4 regions of the Streptomyces sp. NPDC025833 genome follow, and region 4 is predicted to be linked to each of the others. Evidence: riboswitches for the same ligand, from Rfam matches in the RefSeq annotation. Region 4 holds a riboswitch; each other region holds the start of a gene.
What was found. A riboswitch is a leader RNA that binds a small molecule or an ion and turns the genes downstream of it on or off. The one in region 4 is predicted to bind glycine.
Positions count from the first base shown of each region.

Region 1: another riboswitch for glycine. It lies ahead of ACZ4K2_RS35530 (PLP-dependent aminotransferase family protein); the one in region 4 lies ahead of gcvP (aminomethyl-transferring glycine dehydrogenase).
Region 2: another riboswitch for glycine. It lies ahead of ACZ4K2_RS21630 (alpha/beta hydrolase); the one in region 4 lies ahead of gcvP (aminomethyl-transferring glycine dehydrogenase).
Region 3: another riboswitch for glycine. It lies ahead of gcvT (glycine cleavage system aminomethyltransferase GcvT); the one in region 4 lies ahead of gcvP (aminomethyl-transferring glycine dehydrogenase).

Region 1 is NZ_JBVHNF010000033.1:23,466-26,804, forward strand. Features, by position in the region: gene ACZ4K2_RS35520 (hypothetical protein) at 708-983, shown strand; gene ACZ4K2_RS35525 (PepSY domain-containing protein) at 881-1,123, shown strand; glycine riboswitch at 1,421-1,514, shown strand; glycine riboswitch at 1,520-1,605, shown strand; gene ACZ4K2_RS35530 (PLP-dependent aminotransferase family protein) at 1,884-2,978, shown strand.
Region 2 is NZ_JBVHNF010000011.1:301,831-305,169, reverse strand. Features, by position in the region: partial or broken gene ACZ4K2_RS21635 (transposase family protein) at 268-532, opposite strand; glycine riboswitch at 977-1,070, shown strand; glycine riboswitch at 1,076-1,161, shown strand; partial or broken gene ACZ4K2_RS21630 (alpha/beta hydrolase) at 1,578-1,721, shown strand; gene ACZ4K2_RS21625 (ABC transporter family substrate-binding protein) at 1,755-3,339, opposite strand, start outside.
Region 3 is NZ_JBVHNF010000003.1:132,884-136,222, forward strand. Features, by position in the region: gene gcvH (glycine cleavage system protein GcvH) at 1-370, opposite strand, end outside; gene gcvT (glycine cleavage system aminomethyltransferase GcvT) at 503-1,621, opposite strand; glycine riboswitch at 1,665-1,778, opposite strand; glycine riboswitch at 1,779-1,876, opposite strand; gene ACZ4K2_RS05705 (AAA family ATPase) at 2,056-2,724, shown strand; gene ACZ4K2_RS05710 (enhanced serine sensitivity protein SseB) at 2,791-3,339, shown strand, end outside.
Region 4 is NZ_JBVHNF010000020.1:10,162-13,500, forward strand. Features, by position in the region: gene ACZ4K2_RS30490 (DNA polymerase IV) at 1-393, shown strand, start outside; gene ACZ4K2_RS30495 (PRC-barrel domain-containing protein) at 467-838, opposite strand; glycine riboswitch at 957-1,051, shown strand; glycine riboswitch at 1,052-1,164, shown strand; gene gcvP (aminomethyl-transferring glycine dehydrogenase) at 1,226-3,339, shown strand, end outside.

The DNA.
Region 1 (3,339 bases), on a different contig from region 4:
ACGGCCACGCTCACCAGCCTCACCCGGGGGCTTGCCCGGACAGTCCGCGCCGGCCGTTACTTGGACGACCGGGCCGTGTGCCTCGACGAGGCAGCCCGGCGCCGCGCCCGCCAGAGCATCAGCCCGCGAGAACACACCCTCGGCACGCCCAACGCGCGAGGACACCGCCATCCGCCAGGCGGCCCACACCAACGTCCTTGTTGGACTTCCTGCTTCAACTCCCGCATGGGCGGCGCGACTTCCGCGCCTGCTCCAGCGTTTCGACGCGAACGGCCGGACCAGCTGACGCTGAAGTCCCGGCGCGGAAGGGCAGCGCCCGACAGGAGTGGACCGCCGTCGAGGCCCCGACTGGGCGGCGGCCGGCGCTCATTAAATAGGGATACCTAGAAGCGCGCCTACGGATAGCTCCCGGGAGGGTGCTGAGGAGAGAGTGCCCCAGCGACGACGCAAGATCCTCTGCGTCACCGCTGCTGTCCACAAGAGGCAGTCTCCCCCCTCCCCCTGAGGAGTTCCCCATGCGTGGAGCATCCATACGCACTTCCGAGGCGGTTGTCATGGTTGCGACAAGCTTTGTGGGTGCGAGCGCACTCGGTTCGGCTTCCGCCGCCCCCGGCCGGCCCGCGCGGGCCGCCGGCCCCCTCGCATCGCGCCAGGCTTCCCCCGCCGTCATAGCCGCCGCCGCGCACGCCCATGCGACGGCAACCGGCGTGACCGAGGACGACGTGCTGACGGCCACGGACGCCCTTCAGGACGCCAACGGCAAGAAGCACGTCCGGTTCCAGCGCACGCACGACGGCCTCGCGGTGCTGGGCGCCGATCTGATCGTTCACCTGGACGCCCGCGACCAGTACCTGGGCGTGACCCGAGCGACCCCCGCGCGATCTCCCTCGCCAGCACCACACCGAAGAAGTCCGCCGCCGACGCCAGGGCCGCGGCGGCCGACGCGGCCGCGGGCAAGGCCGGCCAGGCCGAGCTGGTCGTGAGCGCCCTGGCGGGCAAGACACCGGTCCTCGCCTACCGGATACGTGTCACCGCCAAGGCGACCTCGACCGACACCGGCGTGCGGGACGTCATCGTCGACGCCACCACCGGCAAGGTGCTGAGCAACGCCCCGACGGCATAGGAAAACAGACATCGCACGGAACCTTCTCCGCTCCTCCCGACACCGGAGTGCCGCCCGGCCGATCGACGTAATCCGGTGTGCATGGGGCGGCGTGGATTCGCGAGTGAGCGCCTGCACGCGATCCACATGTTCACGGACATGTGGGACCGGACACGGAAGAATTCCCGCCGGGCATGCTCGGCATCAAGTGAGATTAGGTGTCAGCCCGTTGTCGGCCCTGTGGCAGCACTTGACGGCCTGTTGCTCCGCCCGTAAGTTCTCGTGCCCGAGGATCACCACAACCGAACACGCCGCCATCGATCCTGCGCGGGAGAGCCCGTCCCTTCGGGGACGGCGCCGAAGGAGCAAATCCTCCCCGGAAACTCTCAGGCACCCCTACCGCACAGCGGAGGCGGACTCTGGAAAGCAGACGCCCCACGCGTCTCGCCCACGGTGCAAGCCGCTTCCTTCTACGCGGTGAAGCTCTCAGGCTCATGACAGAGGGGGAGGGCCATCTGGCCGCACGCGCCCGCGCGTGCTCCACCCTCCAGGAGCCTCGACGACTCACCCGTTCCTCGCACCCTGGCGTGTCCGCTCTCTCCCGCCACCGGACGCGGGCCCCGGGGCGCCGCGGCATCAGCCGCGCGCACTCACGCCGCCGACCTGCCGTCGGTGAGTCCCGGCGCAACGGCCCGGACACCGGCAACGGCGTGGATGCGCTGATCACGCCGCTCCCAGCCTGCTCTCACGTCGCGTGCAGCCCCGTTCGCAAGGAGCGCCCATGTCCCAGACGTTCCCGTCGTTCCCGTCCTTCTCCGGTGACACGGATCCCGAGTTGTCGGCCGCCGTGGAGAGCGAGGACGACGCACGACTCGCCGCCGAACGGGCCGGAAAGCTGTTCGGCGCAGCGCATGCCCGCGTGCTCTGCCGCCCCGGTCCCGAGGCCAACACACTGGTGATGTCCGCGCTCCTCCGGCAGGGCGACACCGTGCTCGTGCCGCATCCATGGCCGGACCCCGACCCCACCTCGACACCCCAGGCGCATCCGGACGGCCCGGCGGACCGCTACGACCTCATCCGTTACCCCCTGCACGGCTGCCACTCCCCCGCCTGCACCGAGCACGTGCGCCGGATCGCCGAGAGCCGACGCCCCCGGCTCATCATCGCGGGCCGCCCGGAGTACCCACGGCACGTCGACTACGCGGGACTGCGTCGGGCCGCCGACGCGGTCGGCGCACTGCTGCTGGTGGACATGGCGAACGTCGCCGGACCGGTCGCGGCCGGACTCCACGCCGGCCCCCTGCCCTACGCCCACATCGCCACCACCACCACACATCCTCATGTCGGCGGCGTCGTGCTCACCGATGACCCCGCCATCGCGCGAACCCTCGACACAGCCGCCTTCCCCGGCCAACAGGCCGACAGCCCGTGCTGGGGCACGGCCGAACGGGCCGCGGCCTTCCGCCACGCGGCCTCACCACAGTTCCGGGACCACCAGACACGCAGCCTGCGCGCCGCCCGCCTCCTCGCCGCCCGCCTCCTCGCCGACGACATCGCCGAAGCAGGAGTACGCGTCCTGACCGGCACCACCGAGACCGACCACCTGCTGATGTCACTGCCCGGCGGGTACGCGAACCGCCCGGACGCCGCACAAGCCCTCGACGAACTCGGCGTCGCCCCACGGCGGATCACGGCCCCCTCCACCACCGACACGCCCGCGGCACACCTGACGCTGAGCCTCGACGTCTCCCACCTACCGACGCTGTGCCGCGACGACACAGAACTTCGCACCGTGAACGAGGCAGTCGCCCACGTCCTCGCTCGTACCACCAGAGAACCAGGCCCGGGGGCACCAAGGCCCCGACGCAGGGACTGACCGCGTCAAGCAACGAGGCTGGAGTGCTGGTGATGGTCTCGCACGTCTTGCTGAGCCGGGTGACCGACGCCGACGCGAACACTGTGGCGCGTACGCGTGCCGAGGCGGTGGCGGCGAACGTAACCGTGCGCCGCGGCCACGTCGTGCTGATCGAGAGCGGCAACGAAGCCCTGGACACGGTCTCGTGGGTGTATGCCGATGGGCACCTCGTTGACGGGATCGTCCCCGGGAGCCTTCTTGGTCGCGTTAAGGCGCTTGCGGACGCCGGGCAGCCCAAGACCACCACGGTCGGCAGGTACCTGCTGTACGCCCAGCCGATCCGCCTCGAAGGCCACCGGGTCGCGGCGGTCGTGCGGGTGGA
Region 2 (3,339 bases), on a different contig from region 4:
AAAGGAAAATTTCACAGAAGTAAAGGCGGCGAACATCCCTAAAAGGGTCCAATAATCGGCCAGTCTGCGCATGAAAGATTGCCGCAATGGTATGGCAACGCTTGCGCAAAGGTGGCAGTTTATGATGCTTCCCTTGCGGCCAGTCAGCCCTTCAACTTGGCCGCTGCTCAGCTCAGTTGGGTGACAGGCAGGTAAAGCCCCTGGTAGATGGGTTTTCGACCAAGAAATCCGTCTCCACCAGAGGCTTGGTGTGCTTGCGCGTTTTTCGCGGTTGGCCGAGCAACGGATCTTGTGGAGGAGTCGCCAGGACTTGAGGGTGGCGACGGCCTGCTCGACCAGGGCTCGGATCTGCGCGTGGGGCCGGTTGACGGCCTTTCGCCCTGCGGAAAGCGTCCCCTGCCGACCCCACTACGGGATGCGGACCGTACTCCCGGCGCGTCCGTGGCCCTTGTCGGCTCAGCAGGTGACGCCGGCCTTGCGCAAGAGCGGCAGTGACGCGGTGTTCACGGACGGCCCGGACATCGGGGCATGCTCGGCGGCGAGCCTTCCTCGCCGAAGGCTCTTCCGCACGCCTGGGCACGCATGCCCGTGCACATGCTGGTGATCACCTTGCGTTCCGTTTCGTCCCGCCTGCTCCGATCAACGTCGAACGGCCTGGCGGCACTCAGACCGCGGGAAGGAGCGGAGAGATTCTTCTCTATGCCTGTTCTCTTTATGCCGTCGTCTTACCGAGGTTTTCGGCTGTCGCTGCTTTTCCCACAGCGCGCCTGCCGCCGCGTCGCGTGATTTGTGCGAGCTCACCCTGAAAAGCCATAGCACCACCCACCTCGTGGAGCCGGATTTCTCGCCGACATGCTCGGCATCAAGTGGGATTAGGTGTCGGCCCGTTGTCGGGCCGGTGGCAGCACTTGACGGCCTGTTGCTCCGCCCGTAAGTTCTCGTGCCCGAGGAGCACCACAACCGAACACGCCGCCATCGATCCTGCGCGGGAGAGCCCGTCCCTTCGGGGACGGCGTCGAAGGAGCAAATCCTCCCCGGAAACTCTCAGGCACCCCTACCGCATAGCGGAGGCGGACTCTGGAAAGCAGACGCCCCACGCGTCTCGCCCACGGTGCAAGCCGCTTCCTTCTACGCGGTGAAGCTCTCAGGCTCATGACAGAGGGGGAGGGCCATCTGGCCGCACGCGCCCGCGCGTGCTCCACCCTCCAGGAGCCTCGATGACTCACCCGTTCCTCACACCCTGGCGTGTCCGCTCTCTCCCGCCACCGGACGCGGGCCCCGGGGCGCCGCGGCATCAGCTGCGGGCACTCACGCCGCCGACCTGCCGTCGGTGAGTCCCGGCGCAACGGCCCGGACACCGGCAACGGCGTGGATGCGCTGATCACGCCGCTCTCAGCCTGCTCTCACGTCGCGTGCAGCCCCGTTCGCAAGGAGCGCCCATGTCCCAGATGTTCCCGTTGTTCTTGTCCTTTCCCGCTGACACGGATCCCGAGTTGTCGGCCGCCGTGGAGAGCGAGGACGACGCACGACTCGCCGCCGAACGGGCCGGAAAGCTGTTCGGCGCAGCGCATTCCCGCGAACGCCGACTCGGGCCCGTCACCGACAATCTCATCGGACACGTCATCGACGACTGCGGCCACATCATCCCGCTGCACCGGCCGGAGGCCCTGCTCGCCCTGGTGCGCCCCTTCCTGGCCGGCTACGACACGAGCGCAGCGTGACCGGACGCGCCGGGCGGCCGCCACGCTCGTGAGCTACTTCTGCCAGCCGACGGTCTCCGGCAGCGGCGTGCCGAATATCGTGGCGCCGACGTTGGCCAGCCCTTTCTTGACGCCGTAGACGGACGGACCGCTGAAGAGGGGCAGGAAGGCGTACTGCGCCAGTTCCTCACGTTCGATGGCGTTGGCGCGGGCGATCTGCTTGGCGGGGTCGGATATCTCGGAGGCGGCGTGGATCTGCTTGTCCAGCTCCGGGGTGCCGGTACCGGTCAGGTTGGAGTCGCTGTCGGTGCCGTAGAACTGGTAGAGGTAGCGCGCGCCGAAGGGGTCCGTGGAACGGTTGCCGGACAGGAAGAGGTCGAAGTCGCGATCGCTGAGGATCTTGGAGAAGTCCGCCTCGTCGGCCTTCTTGATGTCGACGCCGATGCCGACCGGCTTCAGCATCGCGGCGAATGCGTTGGCCGTGGCCTTGTCCAGCGGGTCGTCGCCGAGCAGGGTGTAGCGGACGGTGAGCCTGGTGCCGGCCTTCTCGCGGATGCCGTCCTTGCCGGCCTTCCAGCCGGCGGACTCCAGGGTCTTCCTGGCGTCGCCTGGCGCGTACTTGATCACCGACGAGACGTTGTCCTCGTACCCCTTCTGGAAGCTGTAGAGGAGCGCCGAACCGGGAAGCGGCTCGGAGTAGTCAAGTCCCTGGAACTGAATCTTGGCGATCTGTGTCCGGTCGACGCTCTGCAACAGCGCCTTGCGTACCCGCACGTCCCGAAGGGCGGCGGACTTCGAGTTCACGTACAGCGAGTACTCGAACGGGCTGCCGCCGCGGCGGATTTCCGTGCCGGTGACGCCGCTGACCTGCTTCAGGCCCTCCGCGCTGCCCGTGGTGGCGTAGTCGACCTGGCCGTTCTTGAACGCGTTGGTCGCCGCGGACGAGTCCAGGTTGACGTAGATCCGCTTGTCGAGCTTGCCCTTCTTCCCCCACCATTTCGGGTTCCGGACGAAGGTGAGGTTGCCGCTCTTGGTGTCGAAGGTGCCGACGGTGTACGGACCGGCGCCCCATTCGGGGTGGGCCTTCTTCACGTAGGCGTCGTTGAAGTTGGCAACCGTCGCGGCCTTGGGGTTCAGCAGCGTGGTGAACAGGCTGGACCACCAGGGGTCCACGCCCTTGAAGTCGATGACGGCCTGCTTGTCGTCGGCACCGCGGGTGACCGAGGTGATGCTCCGGTACCCCTCGGTGTTGCTCGCGTTGTAATCCTTGTCGGAGCCGTTGTTGGCCTGCCAGGTGGCCTTGACCGCCCGCCAGTCGATCGGGGTGCCGTCGTTGTAGGCGGCCTTGGGATTGAGGGTGAGGACGACTCGCTGGTTGCCGCCGGTGACACTGACCTTGACGTCGCTGAGGTAGTCCGGGTTGTACTGCACGTCGCCGGTGGGGGAGTAGGTGATGACATCGGGGTTGTACCAGAACCACACCCGGGTGGCGGTGAGGGTGGCATTGGCGTTGAACGGGTTGCCCTGGTCGTCGAAGGTCCCGGGCGTGGTATAGGTCCCTCCGTCCTTGATGTTGTCGTAGGGCTGGGGGTTGTAGTCGACCTTCGCCGACGCCACGGCGGGGGTCGCGCCCTTGGCC
Region 3 (3,339 bases), on a different contig from region 4:
CGGTGAAGGCGGTGTACTCGTCGGCGGAGAGCAGCTCGGCCGGCTCCTCCGAGACGCGTACCTTGAACAGCCAGCCGCCCTCGAAGGGGGCCGAGTTCACCAGCGAGGGGTCGTTGACGACGTCCTCGTTGACCTCCGTGATCTCACCGCTGACCGGCGAGTACAGGTCGGAGACCGACTTCGTGGACTCCAGCTCGCCGCAGGTGTCGCCCGCGGTCACCGTGGAGCCGGCCTCGGGGAGCTGGACGAAGACGACGTCACCGAGCGCGTTGGCGGCGTGCTCCGTGATGCCGACCGTCGAGACGCCGTCCTCGGCGTCCGACAGCCACTCGTGCTCCTTGCTGAAACGCAGCTGCTGGGGGTTGCTCATGGCCTGAATTCTCCTGTACGCGCGGGAGTGCTGATGACGGGGGAGTGAGGAAACCGCTGGTGGGCGGGTGAGTGTGCGCAGGGTCACGCGCCGGCCACGGGACCGGGCCCCGCCCGCGACCGCGCCCGGTCGCTACTTCTGACGCTTGTAGAAGGGCAGCGCCACGACCTCGTACGGCTCGTGGCTTCCCCGGATGTCCACGCCGACACCCGCGGTGCCCGGCGCCGCGTGCTCCGCGTCCACGTAGGCGATCGCGATCGGCTTGCCCAGGGTGGGGGAGGGGGCGCCGGAGGTGACCTCGCCGACCACCTCGCCGCCGGCGACGACGGCGTACCCGGCGCGCGGCACCCGGCGGCCCTCGGCGACCAGGCCGACGAGCTTGCGCGGGGGCTTGGAGGCGGCCCGCTCGGCGGCCTCCGCGAGCGCCTCGCGCCCGACGAAGTCGCCCTCCTTCTCGAACTTCACCACACGGCCCAGACCGGCGTCGAACGGGGTCAGGGAGGTGGTCAGCTCGTGCCCGTACAGCGGCATGCCCGCCTCCAGGCGCAGCGTGTCCCGGCAGGACAGGCCGCACGGCACCAGGCCGGCGCCCTCGCCCGCCGCGGTCAGCGCCTGCCACAGCTCCACGGCGTGCTCCGGCTTCACGAACAGCTCGAAGCCGTCCTCGCCGGTGTAGCCGGTCCGGGCGATCAGCGCGGGGACACCGGCGACGGTGCCGGGCAGGCCGGCGTAGTACTTCAGGCCGTCCAGGTCGGCGTCGGTGAGCGACTTCAGGATGCCGGGGGACTCCGGGCCCTGGACCGCGATCAGCGCGTAGGCGTCCCGGTCGTCGCGGACCTCGGCGTCGAAGCCGGCGGCGCGCTCGGTCAGCGCGTCCAGGACCACCTGGGCGTTGGAGGCGTTGGCCACGACCAGGTACTCGGTCTCGGCCAGCCGGTAGACGATCAGGTCGTCCAGGATGCCGCCGTCGGCCTGGCAGATCATGGTGTAGCGGGCGCGGCCGACGCCGACGGAGGCGATGTCGCCGACCAGGGCGAAGTTCAGCAGGGCGGCGGCCCCGGCGCCGGTGACGGCGATCTCGCCCATGTGGGACAGGTCGAAGAGCCCGGCCCGGGTGCGCACGGCGACGTGCTCGTCGCGCTCGGAGCCGTAGCGCAGGGGCATGTCCCAGCCGGCGAAGTCGGTCATCGTCGCACCGAGCGAGCGGTGCAGCGCGTCCAGCGCGGTGTGGCGGAGTTCGGTACTGCTCATCGGTCGGTCGTCTCCCAGGGCACAGGGATGGGGCGAGGAAAGTTCCTCCCCATCTGTCATCGGAACCTGAGAGGTTCGCCTCGACCGCCCCGCGGGGTGGTCACGGCTTGCACCTTGGGTGGAGCCGCCGTCACGGCGGCCCGCTTTTCAGATGTGCCTCGCCCACGCGGTAACGGTGCCTGAGAGATTCAAGGGAGGGACTTGCTCCTTCGGCGCCCCAGCGAGGACTGCTGGGAACTCTCCCGCGCGGATTCGAACGGCCGGTATGCAGTTGGCGGGCACATCATTGCACGCCGCGCCCCGGCCCGTCAGGGTCCGCATCTGTAACCGACCTGTGGCACTACGCGCATGAACCGCCGACCGTTGCGCATTACCTTCTCTTTACACGCGACGGGTACGGGTCATGACCGTGCCCACTGGGGAGGACGATCACGGTGAACAGGACATCGGCCTACGCCGCCGGCGCCGGTCTCGCGGTGCCGGAGCAGCCCTCCGTCCCGGCCCGCGAGCGCTCCGCGGACCGTCCCGCGCCGGTCGTCCGCGACCTGCGCGACCGCGCCGGCCGCAGCCCGCACGCCCTGCTCTTCGGCCCCCGCGACCTGGTGGTCGTCACCGGCCTGCCCGGCAGCGGCAAGTCCACCCTGATGCACCGCGCGGTCGCCGGCCACCGCGTCGACTCCCAGGACACCCGCGACCGCTGGGACGCCCGCATGCCGCGCCGGCTCCCGTACGCGCTGTACCGCCCGCTGGTCCGCCTCGCCCACTACGCCGGGCTCCGCCGGGCCCTGCGCACCGGTGAGGGCGTCGTCGTGCACGACTGCGGCACCCAGCCCTGGGTGCGCGCCTGGCTGGGCCGCGAGGCCCGGCGGCGCGGCGCCACCCTGCACCTGCTGCTCCTCGACGTCACCCCCGGCCGGGCCCGGGAGGGCCAGCGCGAACGCGGCCGGGGCGTCTCCCGCTACGCCTTCCGCCGCCACCGCCGGGCCACCGCCCGCCTGCTGGGCGCGGTGGAGAGGGGCGAACTCCCCGCCGGCTGCGGCGCGGCGGTGCTGCTGGACCGGGACGCGGCGGACGTCCTCGTCCGCGTGGGCTTCACGGGATGAGGGACTGTCACCGCCACCCGATAGCCTTCAGGCTCCCGACAGTGGTTCCCAGCAGGCGGTAGGCAGATGGACTTCCCGGCGGACATTCCCGCGGACTTCCCGGCACAGGCGCACCCCCACCCGCACGGCGGTTGGCCCGGCAACGAACTGGAGGAGGTGCTGTCGGCCTCCCTCGGCATCCCCACGGCGGGCGGCCGGATCGTCGAGGTCCTCGGCCGCAGCCTCCTGTGGATCCCGCTGCCCTCCGGCGGCGGCCCGGACAGCGGCCAGCTCGACCTGCCGACGCTGGAGGCCGAAGGCCAGGCGTACGTCCCGGTGTTCAGCTCCGAGGAGCAGCTCCGGCTGGCGGCCGGGCCCCACATGTCGTACACCGTCGCCCCGGCGGTGGAGTTCGCCCGCGGCCTGCCCCCGCAGGTCGGCCTCGCCCTCAACCCCGACGGCGTGGTCGGCATGCCCCTGCCGCCGCAGGCCGTGGCCGAGCTGTGCCGCGCCGGCCGCACCCCGCTCGACGGCCCGGGCACCGGCGGCCGGGTCCGCCTCTTCGAGCCCGACTGGCAGGACGACCCGGTCGACTTCCTCGCCGCGGCCTCCGCCGAGTTCGCCGACACCGGCGTG
Region 4 (3,339 bases):
GAGCCGGAGCAGGGGGCGGCGGCCGAGGCGTTCGCACAGGAGCCCGAGCCCGCCGAGCGGCACTGGCGCGCGGGACAGGACGTACGGCACGCCGGGCACGGGCACGGCTGGGTGCAGGGGAGCGGGGTGGGGCGGGTCACGGTGCGGTTCGAGACCCCGCAGTCCCCGCCGGGGCGGGTGCGGACGTTCCCCGTGGACGATCCCGCGCTGTCGGCCGCGGACCCGCTGCCGCTGGTTGCGGACGCTCCCCGGCCGGCCGCTGGTCCCGGCTCGGAAACGGGCCTCGCGGAGGACGCCGCCCCCGGTCGGGCGGGTGCCCCGCTGCAAGGCGCGGGCGCTGATCGCACCAGAGCCGATGAGGCGGGACGGGAGGGGGCCCCGGCCGGGCCGTGAGGCGCGGCGCACGCCCGCACGCGTGCCTGCCGCGAAGGTCTCGTGGAGGGGAGGGAGAGGGCTTCGGGGCGGGTCAGGGCTCCTCGGTGCCCGCCAGCTTGCCGAAGTCGTGGTCCGGGACCCTGGGGGGCGCGGCCACGTCCAGGCCGTAGTGGTGGTAGAGCTGGAGTTCCTGCTCGGGGGAGAGATGGCGGCCCACGCCGAAATCGGGGGCGTCCTTGATGAGGGCGCGGTCGAACGGGACGTGCAGGGTGCCCTCGACGAGCTCGCTGGGCTCCAGGGGGACGAAGGCGTCCCGGGAGAACAGGCCGGTGCGTACGGCCGCCCACTCGGGCACGCCGGTCGCGTCGTCGAGGTACACCTCGTCGATGGTGCCGATCTTGGTGCCGTTCCGGTCGAACGCCTTGCGGCCGATCAGGTTGCGCGGATCGAGGTCGGTCTGCACGGCCCTCTCCCTCCACTTGGTCGCAACTCATCCGTAAGCACTACAAAAGAGCACATTCAACGAGGCGGCCACTCGAAGGCTGCGGCGTTGACCTCGCTGGTAGGCTGACAGCGGCTGCTGAACCCGTGCGGGAGAGTCCTCCGACCACCTCGGAGGCGCCGAAGGAGCAAATCCTCCCCGGAATCTCTCAGGCCCACGTACCGCACGGGCGAGGTCACTCTGGAAAGCAGAGCGGGTGTCGACGGCTCCCGCTCTCACCGACGGTGAAAGCCGGTGCTTTCGGGCGCCCGGTGAAGCTCTCAGGTTGAGATGACAGAGGGGGAGGCCGTCGGGGTGCCCGTGCCGGGGCGCCCCTCGCAGGTCGCGTCAGACCAGGAGGCCTCCGCAATGACCGCCCATCGCATTCCGCTCTCCGAGCTCGAAGCGGGTATCCCCTTCGAGCAGCGCCACATCGGGCCCGATCAGGAGGCGCGGGCCAAGATGCTCGCGCAGGTCGGCTACGGCTCCCTCGACGAGCTGACCGCCGCCGCGGTCCCGGATGTGATCAAGAACGCGGACGCCCTGGACCTGCCGGGCGCCCGGACCGAGGCCGAGGTGCTGGCCGAGCTGCGCTCGCTCGCCGACCGCAACCAGGTCCTCGACTCCATGATCGGCCTGGGTTACTACGGCACCTTCACGCCGCCCGTCATCCTGCGCAACGTCATGGAGAACCCCGCCTGGTACACGGCCTACACGCCGTACCAGCCGGAGATCTCCCAGGGCCGGCTGGAGGCCCTGCTGAACTTCCAGACGATGGTCGCCGAGCTGACCGGCCTGCCGACCTCCGGCGCCTCCCTGCTCGACGAGGGCACCGCCGCCGCCGAGGCGATGGCCCTCTCGCGCCGCATGGGCAGGAACAAGAAGGGCCTGTTCCTGATCGACGCGGACGTCCTGCCGCAGACCATCGCCGTGATCGAGACGCGCGCCGAGCCGACCGGCGTGGAGATCGTCGTCGCCGACCTCGCCGAGGGCATCCCGGCCGACCTCGCCGGGCGTGAGATCAACGGCGTGCTGCTCCAGTACCCGGGCGCGTCGGGTGCCGTGCGGGACATCAAGCCCGTCATCGACCAGGCGCACGAGCTGGGCGCCCTGGTGACCGTGGCCGCCGACCTGCTCGCGCTGACCCTGCTCACCTCGCCGGGCGAGCTGGGCGCCGACATCGCCATCGGCACCACCCAGCGCTTCGGCGTGCCGATGGGCTTCGGCGGTCCGCACGCCGGCTACATGGCCGTCCACGAGAAGTTTGCCCGCAGCCTCCCCGGCCGGCTGGTCGGCGTCTCCGTCGACGCCGACGGCCACAAGGCCTACCGCCTGGCGCTGCAGACCCGTGAGCAGCACATCCGCCGCGAGAAGGCCACCAGCAACATCTGCACCGCGCAGGTGCTGCTCGCCGTGATGGCCGGCATGTACGCCGTCTACCACGGCCCGGACGGCCTGAAGACGATCGCCCGGCGCACCCACCGCTACGCGACCGTCCTGGCCGCGGGCCTGACGGCCGGCGGTGTGGAGATCGTCCACGGCGCCTACTTCGACACGCTCACCGCGCGCGTGCCCGGCAAGGCCGCCGACGTCGCCGCCGCCGCCCGCGCGAACGGGGTCAACCTGCGCCTGGTCGACGCCGACCACGTCTCCGTCGCCTGCGACGAGACCACCAAGCGGGCCCAGGTGGCCGCCGTCTGGTCCGCCTTCGGGGTCGAGGCCGACATCGAGGCGCTGGACGCGGCCACCGAGGACACCCTGCCCGAGGCGCTGCTGCGCACCGACGTGTACCTCAACCACCCGGTCTTCCACCAGTACCGCTCCGAGACCGCCATGCTGCGCTACCTGCGCCGGCTGGCCGACCGGGACTACGCGCTGGACCGCGGCATGATCCCGCTGGGCTCCTGCACCATGAAGCTCAACGCGACGACCGAGATGGAGCCGGTCACCTGGCCCGAGTTCGGCCAGCTCCACCCGTTCGCGCCCGCCGAGCAGGCCGCGGGCTACCTCACGCTCATCCACGAGCTGGAGGACCGCCTCGCCGAGGTCACCGGCTACGACAAGGTCTCCCTCCAGCCGAACGCCGGTTCGCAGGGCGAGCTGGCCGGTCTGCTGGCGGTCCGCGGCTACCACCGGGCCAACGGCGACGAGCAGCGCACCGTCTGCCTGATCCCGTCCTCCGCGCACGGCACCAACGCGGCCAGCGCCGTGATGGCCGGCATGAAGGTCGTCGTCGTCAAGACCGCCGAGGACGGCGAGATCGACGTCGCGGACCTGCGCGCGAGGATCGAGCAGTACCGCGACGAGCTGGCGGTGCTGATGATCACCTACCCGTCGACGCACGGTGTGTTCGAGGAGCACGTCGCCGACATCTGCGCCCAGGTCCACGAGGCGGGCGGCCAGGTGTACGTGGACGGCGCCAACCTCAACGCGCTCGTGGGCGTCGCCAAGCCGGGCCACTTCGGCGGTGACGTCTCCCACCT